DNA from 3 places in the Lysinibacillus sp. FSL L8-0312 genome. Region 3 is predicted to be linked to each of the others. Evidence: a T-box and tRNA genes for the amino acid it is inferred to sense, from the RefSeq annotation. Region 3 holds a T-box; the other regions hold tRNA genes.
What was found. The T-box of region 3 lies ahead of metG (methionine--tRNA ligase). A T-box ahead of a tRNA ligase gene usually reads a tRNA of that ligase, here a tRNA-Met.

Region 1 (3,828 bases), 620 kb from region 3:
CGGAATTTGCTCATTCAACATAGCGTTTCGTCCTCTCCACAATCAGTTAATAGCATGGTTTTTGATAAAAATAATTGGGTGTATGATAAATATTGACATAAGGTTTATGGAAAATATGAGTCGTTGCGGGCGAAAGTGGTGGGATTAGCCATGTCCAGTTGCCTGTAACGTCTCGTCCTGCTGATTCCTCTGCTTCTTCAAACAATTTAAACTGCTGAGCAGCTGTATGATGATCGACAATGCTCACGCCTTGTTCTTTAAAAGAATGAAGGACAGCAATATTAAGTTCCACTAATGCACGATCACGCCAAAGTGAAGCTTGCTTGGTTGTATCAAGATTAAAAACCTCCGCAATAGCTGGTAGCATATTATAACGGTCATGATCTGCTAAATTACGTGCACCGATTTCTGTCCCCATATACCAGCCATTAAAGGGTGCGGCTTGGAAATCAATGCCTGCCATTTGAAAACGCATACTTGAAATTATGGGTACAGCATACCATTTCATTCCTAATTTCTCTACATCCACTGACTCTGGATGACGAATTGGCACCTCTAAAATATATTCTACAGGAATTGTAAACAGCTGCGGAGCTCGCTCATCTACTTGTATAACAAGAGGTAACACATCGAATGGTGTCCTCTCACTTTTCCAACCTAACGATTCACATACTTTAGTAAAAACAATAGAATGTGCATCACCAATAACGCCAGCTTCCGTTTCATAGCCTGCATAACGAATTAGCTGATGATTCCATATACGCACTCTGTTCGAAGCAAATACTGTTATTGTTGGACGGATTTTTCCACTATTTGTTGCATAATCGATATGCTCCAGTAGTTTTTGAAAAATATCCTGTTCATCTAAAACGGCACGTGCATCTACTACATGCAATGATTGCCAAAACAGACGACCAATACATTTGTTACTATTACGCCACGCCACCCGTGCACCAAAAGCTAGCTCCTCTGTTGTTGGGTCGTACTCACCTGCATTCTTAATCTGTTGTAATCTATTCGCTAACCAACGCTCTGATTCATCTTGTTCTGTCTGATATAAACTTAAAAATTGCTGGATCTCCTGTATATTCATTTCGATTCCTCCACTTATCCTCATATTAGAGGAACAAAACGACAAGCACCACGAAAATAGCTATAAAAAAACATACATATTGCATATATGAAATAGTTTGTTCAAATTTATAATGAATCGAATCATGATTAGAAGATATTGTGAATGAAGAAGGAAAAGAGGTGGGCGACATCTTATAGAAAGGAGAAACAAAATATTAGTCATGTAAAAAAGCTACTGAACCATTGATAGCGGATTCGTAGCTTTCACTCTTTACTAATGTATCATTTATTGATAAAAGAAAAAGCATGTAACACAATATTTGTGCTACATGCTTGATGACCCGTACGGGATTCGAACCCGTGTTACCGCCGTGAAAGGGCGGTGTCTTAACCACTTGACCAACGGGCCGTGGCTCCGAAGGCAGGACTCGAACCTGCGACAACCTGATTAACAGTCAGGTGCTACTACCAACTGAGCTACTTCGGAATAATGATGGGCCTAAATGGACTCGAACCATCGACCTCACGCTTATCAGGCGTGCGCTCTAACCAGCTGAGCTATAGGCCCATTTTGGAGCGGGTGATGAGAATCGAACTCACGACATCAGCTTGGAAGGCTGAGGTTTTACCATTAAACTACACCCGCAAATAATGGTGGGTCAGGACGGAATCGAACCGCCGACACTTAGAGCTTCAATCTAATGCTCTACCAACTGAGCTACTGACCCAAAATGGAGGAGGTAGAGGGATTCGAACCCCCGCGCGGTGTTACCCGCCTGTCGGTTTTCAAGACCGATCCCTTCAGCCAGACTTGGGTATACCTCCAAAAATATTGAACTGGTGGAGCCTAGCGGGATCGAACCGCTGACCTCCTGCGTGCAAGGCAGGCGCTCTCCCAGCTGAGCTAAGGCCCCATTTATCATAAAAAATGGTCGGAATGACAGGATTCGAACCTACGACCCCTTGGTCCCAAACCAAGTGCTCTACCAAGCTGAGCTACATTCCGAAAACATAAATTTATTGGCGCGCCCGACAGGAGTCGAACCCATAACCTTCTGATCCGTAGTCAGACGCTCTATCCAATTGAGCTACGGGCGCAATATTCATTAAAAAACGATGAGCCATGAAGGACTCGAACCTTCGACCCTCTGATTAAAAGTCAGATGCTCTACCAACTGAGCTAATGGCTCGTAAAAAAGAAAAATGGCTGGGGTACTAGGATTCGAACCTAGGCATGACGGAATCAAAATCCGTTGCCTTACCGCTTGGCTATACCCCAATTTGAAAATGGGGCGACTGATGGGAATCGAACCCACGAATGTCGGAACCACAATCCGATGCGTTAACCACTTCGCCACAATCGCCACTATATAAATTATAACAGCTGTATATGAACGAGTACCTCAATACCTGGCAGGGGCAGTAGGAATCGAACCCACACCAAAGGTTTTGGAGACCTCTATTCTACCGTTGAACTATGCCCCTAAAATGGTGGAGGGGGACGGATTCGAACCGCCGAACCCTAAGGAGCGGATTTACAGTCCGCCGCGTTTAGCCACTTCGCTACCCCTCCAAGGGAATGGTGCCGGCGATAGGAGTCGAACCCACGACCTACTGATTACAAGTCAGTTGCTCTACCAACTGAGCTACACCGGCAAAAAAAAAATGGCGGTCCCGACCGGGATCGAACCGGCGATCTCCTGCGTGACAGGCAGGCATGTTAACCGCTACACCACGGGACCATTTGGTTGCGGGGGCTGGATTTGAACCAACGACCTTCGGGTTATGAGCCCGACGAGCTACCACTGCTCCACCCCGCGATAATACTATACTGTTTTAAAAATAATGGTGGAGGATGACGGGCTCGAACCGCCGACCCTCTGCTTGTAAGGCAGATGCTCTCCCAGCTGAGCTAATCCTCCACGAAAAATAAGCGAAGCGATGTCCTACTCTCACAGGGGGAAGCCCCCAACTACCATCGGCGCTAAAGAGCTTAACTTCCGTGTTCGGTATGGGAACGGGTGTGGCCTCTTTGCCATCATCACTTCACTTATTCAGTTGAAAGAGTTGTTCTTTCAAAACTGGATAAACGGTTCATTGAATGTTTCAAACGTTTTGGTTAAGTCCTCGATCGATTAGTATTCGTCAGCTCCATATGTCACCACACTTCCACCTCGAACCTATCTACCTCATCGTCTTTGAGGGATCTTACTTACTTGCGTAATGGGAAATCTCATCTTGAGGGGGGCTTCATGCTTAGATGCTTTCAGCACTTATCCCGTCCACACATAGCTACCCAGCGATGCCTTTGGCAAGACAACTGGTACACCAGCGGTGTGTCCATCCCGGTCCTCTCGTACTAAGGACAGCTCCTCTCAAATTTCCTACGCCCACGACGGATAGGGACCGAACTGTCTCACGACGTTCTGAACCCAGCTCGCGTACCGCTTTAATGGGCGAACAGCCCAACCCTTGGGACCGACTACAGCCCCAGGATGCGATGAGCCGACATCGAGGTGCCAAACCTCCCCGTCGATGTGGACTCTTGGGGGAGATAAGCCTGTTATCCCCGGGGTAGCTTTTATCCGTTGAGCGATGGCCCTTCCATGCGGAACCACCGGATCACTAAGCCCGTCTTTCGACCCTGCTCGACTTGTAGGTCTCGCAGTCAAGCTCCCTTGTGCCTTTACACTCTACGAATGATTTCCAACCATTCTGAGGGAACCTTTGGGCGCCTCCGTTACCTTTTAGGAG
Region 2 (3,828 bases), 700 kb from region 3:
TATCTCCCCCAAGAGTCCACATCGACGGGGAGGTTTGGCACCTCGATGTCGGCTCATCGCATCCTGGGGCTGTAGTCGGTCCCAAGGGTTGGGCTGTTCGCCCATTAAAGCGGTACGCGAGCTGGGTTCAGAACGTCGTGAGACAGTTCGGTCCCTATCCGTCGTGGGCGTAGGAAATTTGAGAGGAGCTGTCCTTAGTACGAGAGGACCGGGATGGACACACCGCTGGTGTACCAGTTGTCTTGCCAAAGGCATCGCTGGGTAGCTATGTGTGGACGGGATAAGTGCTGAAAGCATCTAAGCATGAAGCCCCCCTCAAGATGAGATTTCCCATTACGCAAGTAAGTAAGATCCCTCAAAGACGATGAGGTAGATAGGTTCGAGGTGGAAGTGTGGTGACACATGGAGCTGACGAATACTAATCGATCGAGGACTTAACCAAAATGTTTGAACCATTCAATGAACCGTTTATCCAGTTTTGAAAGAACAAAACTTTCAATAAAAAAAGAGCTTCAAGACACAAGTAGAACAAGGAAGCAAACGAGTGATTGAAGGAGCGTACTTCTGTACGTGACTGATTGAACGAGAGCAGCTGACGCAGTAATACGCCGTGTATTGAAGGTCGACCATAGTCTAGTGATGATGGCAAAGAGGTCACACCCGTTCCCATACCGAACACGGAAGTTAAGCTCTTTAGCGCCGATGGTAGTTGGGGGCTTCCCCCTGTGAGAGTAGGACGTCGCTAGGCATAATACCCAGGAGGATTAGCTCAGCTGGGAGAGCATCTGCCTTACAAGCAGAGGGTCGGCGGTTCGAGCCCGTCATCCTCCACCATATGCCGGTTTAGCTCAGCAGGTAGAGCAACTGACTTGTAATCAGTAGGTCGTGGGTTCGATTCCTATAGCCGGCACCATTTTTTTAGAGCCATTAGCTCAGTTGGTAGAGCATCTGACTTTTAATCAGAGGGTCGAAGGTTCGAGTCCTTCATGGCTCACCATTTTTAAATAATAATAAGCGGGTGTGGCGGAATTGGCAGACGCACTAGACTTAGGATCTAGCGCCGCAAGGCGTGGGGGTTCGACTCCCTTCACCCGCACCATTATTTCATTGCCAGATAAAAAAACTTATGCACATGCGGAAGTAGTTCAGTGGTAGAACACCACCTTGCCAAGGTGGGGGTCGCGAGTTCGAACCTCGTCTTCCGCTCCAAATGTGCCGGGGTGGCGGAACTGGCAGACGCACAGGACTTAAAATCCTGCGGTAGGTGACTACCGTACCGGTTCGATTCCGGTCCTCGGCACCATTTTTAATGCGCCCGTAGCTCAATTGGATAGAGCGTCTGACTACGGATCAGAAGGTTATGGGTTCGACTCCTGTCGGGCGCGCCAAAAAGAACGGGAAGTAGCTCAGCTTGGTAGAGCACTTGGTTTGGGACCAAGGGGTCGCAGGTTCGAATCCTGTCTTCCCGACCATTTCCAAAGAAATTATGGGGCCTTAGCTCAGCTGGGAGAGCGCCTGCCTTGCACGCAGGAGGTCAGCGGTTCGATCCCGCTAGGCTCCACCATAATAAATTAACCAGTATAAAGATCCTGGCGGCGTAGCTCAGCTGGCTAGAGCGTACGGTTCATACCCGTAAGGTCGGGGGTTCGATCCCCTCTGCCGCCATCTTAAAGGACCTTTAGCTCAGTTGGTTAGAGCAGACGGCTCATAACCGTCCGGTCGCAGGTTCGAGTCCTGCAAGGTCCACCATTTATATATTGCAACGGAGGTATACCCAAGTCTGGCTGAAGGGATCGGTCTTGAAAACCGACAGGCGGGTAACACCGCGCGGGGGTTCGAATCCCTCTACCTCCTCCAGTTTTAAATCTTTATAAATGGTGCTTTAAAAACTCGAAACCGTATAAAATTATCGCGGGGTGGAGCAGTGGTAGCTCGTCGGGCTCATAACCCGAAGGTCGTTGGTTCAAATCCGGCCCCCGCAACCAAATGGTCCCGTGGTGTAGCGGTTAACATGCCTGCCTGTCACGCAGGAGATCGCCGGTTCGATCCCGGTCGGGACCGCCATTATTTTCATAAGAAGATATGAAAAGCAAAAGAAAATAAGCTTAGCATGGACGAAATGGGTCAGTAGCTCAGTTGGTAGAGCATTAGATTGAAGCTCTAAGTGTCGGCGGTTCGATTCCGTCCTGACCCACCATTTATGCGGGTGTAGTTTAATGGTAAAACCTCAGCCTTCCAAGCTGATGTCGTGGGTTCGATTCCCATCACCCGCTCCAAGGGCCTATAGCTCAGCTGGTTAGAGCGCACGCCTGATAAGCGTGAGGTCGATGGTTCGAGTCCATTTAGGCCCATCATTATTCCGAAGTAGCTCAGTTGGTAGTAGCACCTGACTGTTAATCAGGTTGTCGCAGGTTCGAGTCCTGCCTTCGGAGCCATTTTTATGTGGGGAAGTACTCAAGAGGCTGAAGAGGCGCCCCTGCTAAGGGTGTAGGTCGGGTAACCGGCGCGAGGGTTCAAATCCCTCCTTCTCCGCCATTGGCCCGTTGGTCAAGTGGTTAAGACACCGCCCTTTCACGGCGGTAACACGGGTTCGAATCCCGTACGGGTCATACTAAAAAACAGTAGATGCACACGCATCTACTGTTTTTTCATATTCATAGATATAAATATTACTCTTGATTCAATGCATTTTCATCCATATAAACTACTTCCCAGATATGCCCATCTACATCCTGAAATCCCCAGCCATACATAAACCCATGATCTTGGGGTTCACTATAAGATTTACCACCGGAGACCAGTGCCTTATTTACTAATTGATCTACTTGCTCTCGATTTTCAGCAGATAGACATAAAATTGCTTCTGCAGACGTAGCAGTATTTGTAATTTCCTTCTTACTAAACCCTTTGAATCGTTCTTCCACCATCATTAATGCGAAGATATTTTCACTAATAATCATTGAGGCTGTAGTCTCATCGCTAAATTGTTGATTGAACTCAAAGCCTAGTTCCTTAAAGAAGTTGATGGATTTGTTTAGATCTTTCACTGGTAAATTGATAAAAATATTTTTCGATTGAAAAGCCATTTATTTTCACCTCCAAATCGACAGTAGCATAGAGCATAAAGCCATGTCAATTTTAGCAATAGATGGATATTCTTTGATTGGATCGATGATGATGCATTTGAAAATGGCAGTTGTTTAAGCTATTCAAAATAGATGTTATATGAACATAAAAAGCAGAGACGTTTTTTTACACCATCTCTGCTTTTAAAGCAACCTAATTATCCTCGTGCTAGCATTCTTTCGAGAGAGCTAAGTGCTTCAGCTGTAGTATATTCATCTACTTGGATACGGTTATGTGGTTGCCCCTGCTCAATACTTTCTAAGCTCCACAACAGATGGGGAAGGTCAATGCGATTCATTGTTAAGCAAGGACAAAAATTTTCATTTAAAGAGATAATATGTTTATCTGGATGCTGCTTCATTATGCGATTGACAAGATTCATTTCTGTTCCAATAGCCCATGCCGATCCGCTTGGTGCACGATTGATTGTCTCAATGATGTATTTTGTGGAACCTGCATCATCAGCAGCTGCTACAACTTCACGACTGCATTCAGGGTGAACAATAATTTGCATAGTTGGATGTTCTTTGCGAACGACCTCCGTATGGTGAACCGTAAATCCTTCATGTACAGAGCAATGACCTTTCCATAGAATAACCTGAATGTTCTCAAGCGGCTCATTTGTTTCAAGTATATTCTTATGGGGATTCCAAACAGCCATATTTTTAAGTGGAATACCTAAATCATAGGCAGTATTTCTTC
Region 3 (3,828 bases):
TTCGATGCTAAATTGCTAGTAAAGGGGAAAAGCACAGCCTATTTTGATGTAAATGGGCTGTGGCTCGCCCTGAATGTAGAGAGGGATATACCACGGAATGAAATCCATCATTCCTATACCCACATCGCCTTTACTATTTGTGAGGATGACTATAATAAAATGTATGATAAATTGCTACAATTAAAGGTCAATATTTTAACAGGGCGTCAAAGAGATGAGAAGGACAAAAAATCGATTTACTTTACAGACCCAGATGGTCATAAATTTGAATTTCATACAGGAACTTTGCAAGATCGTTTGGCTTATTATCAGCAGGAAAAGCCTCACATGACGTTTTTTGATAATTAATCAGGGAGTGATTCTATGAATAAAGCTTTTATTTTTGATATGGATGGCACGTTATTTCAAACAAATCTTATATTAGAGCCTGCGCTCGACGCAACATTTGATGTGCTACGGACAAGTGGCTTGTGGCAAGGAGAAACACCGATAGAAAAATACAGAGAAATAATGGGCGTTCCTTTACCTGTTGTGTGGGAAACATTATGTCCTATGCATACAATAGAGATACGTGAAGAGAGCAATGTTTTATTCCATGTAAAGCTGATTGAGCAAATACGCAATCATCAGGGAGCTTTATATCCATATGCTGAACAAACTCTTGCAGCATTATCAGAGAATTATCCGTTATACATAGCGAGTAATGGACAGGTTGACTATTTACAGGCGATTGTTGAAACCTATCAATTAGAGCGTTTTATAAAGGGAATCTACAGCATTCAATCTATTGTAAGTGGGCATAAATCAGATCTAGTAAAACGAGTTGTAGAAGAAAATGAAATCCAGAACGGGGTAGTGGTGGGAGATCGTTCGTCGGATATTCAGGCTGCACATGACAATCAACTACAGTCGATAGGCGTTCGTTTTGGCTTTGCACAGGATAACGAATTGCAAAAGGCAGACATTATAATAGATGATTTAACAGCGTTATTAAACATCACATTCAATTAATTGCTTAAATTTTAATCTTTATCGAAAAATAGAGTTGATTTAACGACAATCATTGCATTTCATCACTAGAAAGCGTAAAATAGTGCCAATCCTATAGGAAAAGCATTGAAAAGGAAAAGTAAATTGGATCAGCATTTTGTAGAGAGCCTCTGTTGGTGGAAATGAGGTAAATGAACCCTTTTGAAAATGACCTTTGAGCTTCGTACCGAAAGCTTTTTAGCAAGTAGATTACGACGAGATGGGCACTCGTTACAACAGCGGCAGTATCTCTCATTTTGAATGGAGACGTACTGATGGAGACAAATAGTGTGAGCTATTTGTAAATATAGGTGGTAACACGGGTATACTCGTCCTAATCAGATTTGATTAGGACGATTTTTTTTTTACCATTTTTTTAGTGAGGGGAGCAAACTAGAATGACAATTGTTATTGGAGGCGCTTGGCCATATGCAAATGGTTCTTTGCATTTAGGGCATGTTGCCGCACTATTACCAGGTGATATTTTGGCTAGATATTACCGACAAAAAGGTGAGCAGGTTTTATATGTATCAGGCAGTGATTGTAATGGTACACCTATTTCTATTCGTGCAGCACAAGAAAATACAACAACAGAGGCCATTGCCAATCACTATCATGCTGAATTTACGCAGTGCTTTCGTGATTTAGGATTTACCTATGATTTATACACTAGAACAGATGCAGAACACCATCATGAATCCGTAAAGGGCCTATTTTTACAGCTACTAGCTAACAATCTTTTATACAAAAAGAAAATTGAACAGGCTTACTGTGAGACAGATCAACAATTTCTACCCGATCGATTTGTTGAGGGAATTTGCCCAAATTGTGGTGCAAAGGCAAGGGGAGATCAATGTGATAACTGCTCAGAAATCTTAGACCCACTGGATTTAATAGATAAACGTTGCAAAATATGTGGCAATGAGCCTGTTATTCGTGAGACAGAGCATTTTTATTTTACCTTTAGTCAATTTCAAGGTAGATTGGAGTCTTATGTGGCAGAAGCGAAGGCCCATAAACGTTGGCGAGATAATGCTTTAGGTTTAACGGAGCGTTACTTGGCAGAAGGGGTTCCTGACCGAGCAGTAACAAGAGATTTACCAAACGGCATAGATGTCCCAGTGCCAGGCTTTGAAGGGAAAAAAATATATGTATGGATTGAAGCAGTAGCTGGTTATCTATCAGCAAGTCTAGAGTGGGCAAAAGAGCATCAAATAGCGATTGAAGATTTATGGAATGAAGAGACCATTTCGTATTATGTCCATGGGAAGGATAATATTCCTTTCCATACGGTTATTTGGCCAGCTATTTTAATGGGAATCGGGGCGCAAGCATTACCAACACATATCGTATCGAACGAATATTTAACATTAGAAAAACGAAAATTATCAACTAGTCAAAATTGGGCTGTGTGGGTTCCGTATATTTTAAGTCGTTATGACGCAGACGCCATTCGCTACTTCTTAACGATGAATGCGCCAGAAAACCGTGATACTGATTTTTCATGGCGAGAATTTATTTACAGTCATAATAGTGAATTACTCGGTGCCTATGGTAATTTTGTCAATCGTACATTGAAGTTTATTGAGAAATCCTTTGCCAGCCAGGTGCCACAGGCTGAAGTAGATAGCAATATTCGTAAACAAACCATTCAACTGTTTAATGAAGCGGGCAGGCTGATTGAAGGAGGGCATTTTAAACAAGCGTTAGAAGCCATTTTTGAGTATATTCGAGGGGCTAATCGCTATTTTGACGTACAACAGCCATGGCAACAAGTAAAAGAAAATGTGGAGGCTAGTAATCGTACACTAGCAACCTGTGTCTATATTATTGCTAATTTAGGACAGCTACTGCATCCTTTCTTACCATTTTCAGCAGAGAAGGTAAGGAATATGTTAGGCATACAGGAAATGATGTGGCATGAACAAGTAGAATTGCCTCAAATGATTCAAGCAGTAGCTCCTTTGTTTGAACGTCTTGACATTGAACGAATTGAAGAAGAGTATCAAAAATTAGTGAGGGACAGTCGTTAGATTTGAAAAAGCAGTATGACTCATATGATCTAACCCCAAAAAGATAGATTGATGTCTAATTTTTACGGGGTAGTTCACATACGACATACTGCTTTTTTCAATTCAATTTAATTCATCACAGGTGTTAATTTTGCTACAACAATGCTATTGATAGCATTAATATAGGCTAAGGCACTGGCCTTTAGAATATCTGTATCAGCTGCTTTGGCAATATACTTTTCGCCATCATACTCAATCGTAATTTTCACCTTACCTAAAGCCTCTTTGCCTCGTGAAACACTATTGATATTGTATTCCACTAGTTTTATATCTATGTTTGTAATTTCTGCAATGGCTGAATATAAGGCATCGATTGGGCCAGAGCCTACTGCACTTGCTTTAAATACTTCGCCGCCTTTACGAACTTTCACACTTGCAGAAGGGAAGCTAGTATTGCTGACGACTTGTAGATCGTCGATATCAAAGAATTGGTCACTATAATGTGTGGCATTTTTATTATTGGCATCATGTTTTTCATAATAGCTTTCCACAATAACGTATAAGTCGTGATCATATACTTCCTTTTTCGCATCCGCTAGCTTTAAGAAGCCTTCAAAAATGCCTTCAAATTCATCTGTAGAAAGATTAGTAAACCCTAATTTTTCAAGGGCATTTTTTACTGCATGGCGACCAGAGCGAGCTGTTAGTACTAGCTCCATATCATCAAGACCTACGTCTTCAGGGTGAACAATTTCATAAGCATCACGAGATTTTAGCAAACCATCCT

Region 1: it has a tRNA-Met gene. The T-box ahead of metG (methionine--tRNA ligase) is inferred to sense a tRNA for this amino acid. The anticodon was not compared.
Region 2: it has a tRNA-Met gene. The T-box ahead of metG (methionine--tRNA ligase) is inferred to sense a tRNA for this amino acid. The anticodon was not compared.

Annotation. Positions count from the first base shown of each region.
Region 1 covers NZ_JBBOOV010000001.1:3,470,195-3,474,022, reverse strand. The annotation lists gene MHI22_RS17510 (hypothetical protein) at 1-21, opposite strand, end outside; gene MHI22_RS17505 (nitric oxide synthase oxygenase) at 47-1,093, opposite strand; tRNA gene MHI22_RS17500 (tRNA-Glu) at 1,412-1,483, opposite strand; tRNA gene MHI22_RS17495 (tRNA-Asn) at 1,485-1,561, opposite strand; tRNA gene MHI22_RS17490 (tRNA-Ile) at 1,569-1,642, opposite strand; tRNA gene MHI22_RS17485 (tRNA-Gly) at 1,647-1,720, opposite strand; tRNA gene MHI22_RS17480 (tRNA-Phe) at 1,727-1,802, opposite strand; tRNA gene MHI22_RS17475 (tRNA-Ser) at 1,807-1,899, opposite strand; tRNA gene MHI22_RS17470 (tRNA-Ala) at 1,913-1,988, opposite strand; tRNA gene MHI22_RS17465 (tRNA-Pro) at 2,004-2,080, opposite strand; tRNA gene MHI22_RS17460 (tRNA-Arg) at 2,096-2,172, opposite strand; tRNA gene MHI22_RS17455 (tRNA-Lys) at 2,192-2,264, opposite strand; tRNA gene MHI22_RS17450 (tRNA-Gln) at 2,279-2,353, opposite strand; tRNA gene MHI22_RS17445 (tRNA-His) at 2,363-2,438, opposite strand; tRNA gene MHI22_RS17440 (tRNA-Trp) at 2,486-2,559, opposite strand; tRNA gene MHI22_RS17435 (tRNA-Tyr) at 2,564-2,647, opposite strand; tRNA gene MHI22_RS17430 (tRNA-Thr) at 2,655-2,730, opposite strand; tRNA gene MHI22_RS17425 (tRNA-Asp) at 2,741-2,816, opposite strand; tRNA gene MHI22_RS17420 (tRNA-Met) at 2,820-2,894, opposite strand; tRNA gene MHI22_RS17415 (tRNA-Val) at 2,921-2,996, opposite strand; rRNA gene rrf (5S ribosomal RNA) at 3,008-3,123, opposite strand; rRNA gene MHI22_RS17405 (23S ribosomal RNA) at 3,190-3,828, opposite strand, start outside.
Region 2 covers NZ_JBBOOV010000001.1:2,156,268-2,160,095, reverse strand. The annotation lists rRNA gene MHI22_RS10955 (23S ribosomal RNA) at 1-442, shown strand, start outside; rRNA gene rrf (5S ribosomal RNA) at 633-748, shown strand; tRNA gene MHI22_RS10945 (tRNA-Val) at 759-834, shown strand; tRNA gene MHI22_RS10940 (tRNA-Thr) at 838-913, shown strand; tRNA gene MHI22_RS10935 (tRNA-Lys) at 922-997, shown strand; tRNA gene MHI22_RS10930 (tRNA-Leu) at 1,015-1,099, shown strand; tRNA gene MHI22_RS10925 (tRNA-Gly) at 1,135-1,209, shown strand; tRNA gene MHI22_RS10920 (tRNA-Leu) at 1,215-1,303, shown strand; tRNA gene MHI22_RS10915 (tRNA-Arg) at 1,312-1,388, shown strand; tRNA gene MHI22_RS10910 (tRNA-Pro) at 1,396-1,472, shown strand; tRNA gene MHI22_RS10905 (tRNA-Ala) at 1,489-1,564, shown strand; tRNA gene MHI22_RS10900 (tRNA-Met) at 1,592-1,665, shown strand; tRNA gene MHI22_RS10895 (tRNA-Ile) at 1,673-1,749, shown strand; tRNA gene MHI22_RS10890 (tRNA-Ser) at 1,765-1,857, shown strand; tRNA gene MHI22_RS10885 (tRNA-Met) at 1,911-1,985, shown strand; tRNA gene MHI22_RS10880 (tRNA-Asp) at 1,989-2,064, shown strand; tRNA gene MHI22_RS10875 (tRNA-Phe) at 2,122-2,197, shown strand; tRNA gene MHI22_RS10870 (tRNA-Gly) at 2,203-2,276, shown strand; tRNA gene MHI22_RS10865 (tRNA-Ile) at 2,278-2,351, shown strand; tRNA gene MHI22_RS10860 (tRNA-Asn) at 2,359-2,435, shown strand; tRNA gene MHI22_RS10855 (tRNA-Ser) at 2,445-2,535, shown strand; tRNA gene MHI22_RS10850 (tRNA-Glu) at 2,538-2,609, shown strand; gene MHI22_RS10845 (VOC family protein) at 2,670-3,086, opposite strand; gene nadA (quinolinate synthase NadA) at 3,284-3,828, opposite strand, start outside.
Region 3 covers NZ_JBBOOV010000001.1:2,852,447-2,856,274, reverse strand. The annotation lists gene fosM (FosM family fosfomycin resistance protein) at 1-348, shown strand, start outside; gene MHI22_RS14355 (NIF family HAD-type phosphatase) at 364-1,011, shown strand; T-box leader at 1,108-1,369, shown strand; gene metG (methionine--tRNA ligase) at 1,428-3,062, shown strand; gene MHI22_RS14345 (2-isopropylmalate synthase) at 3,170-3,828, opposite strand, start outside.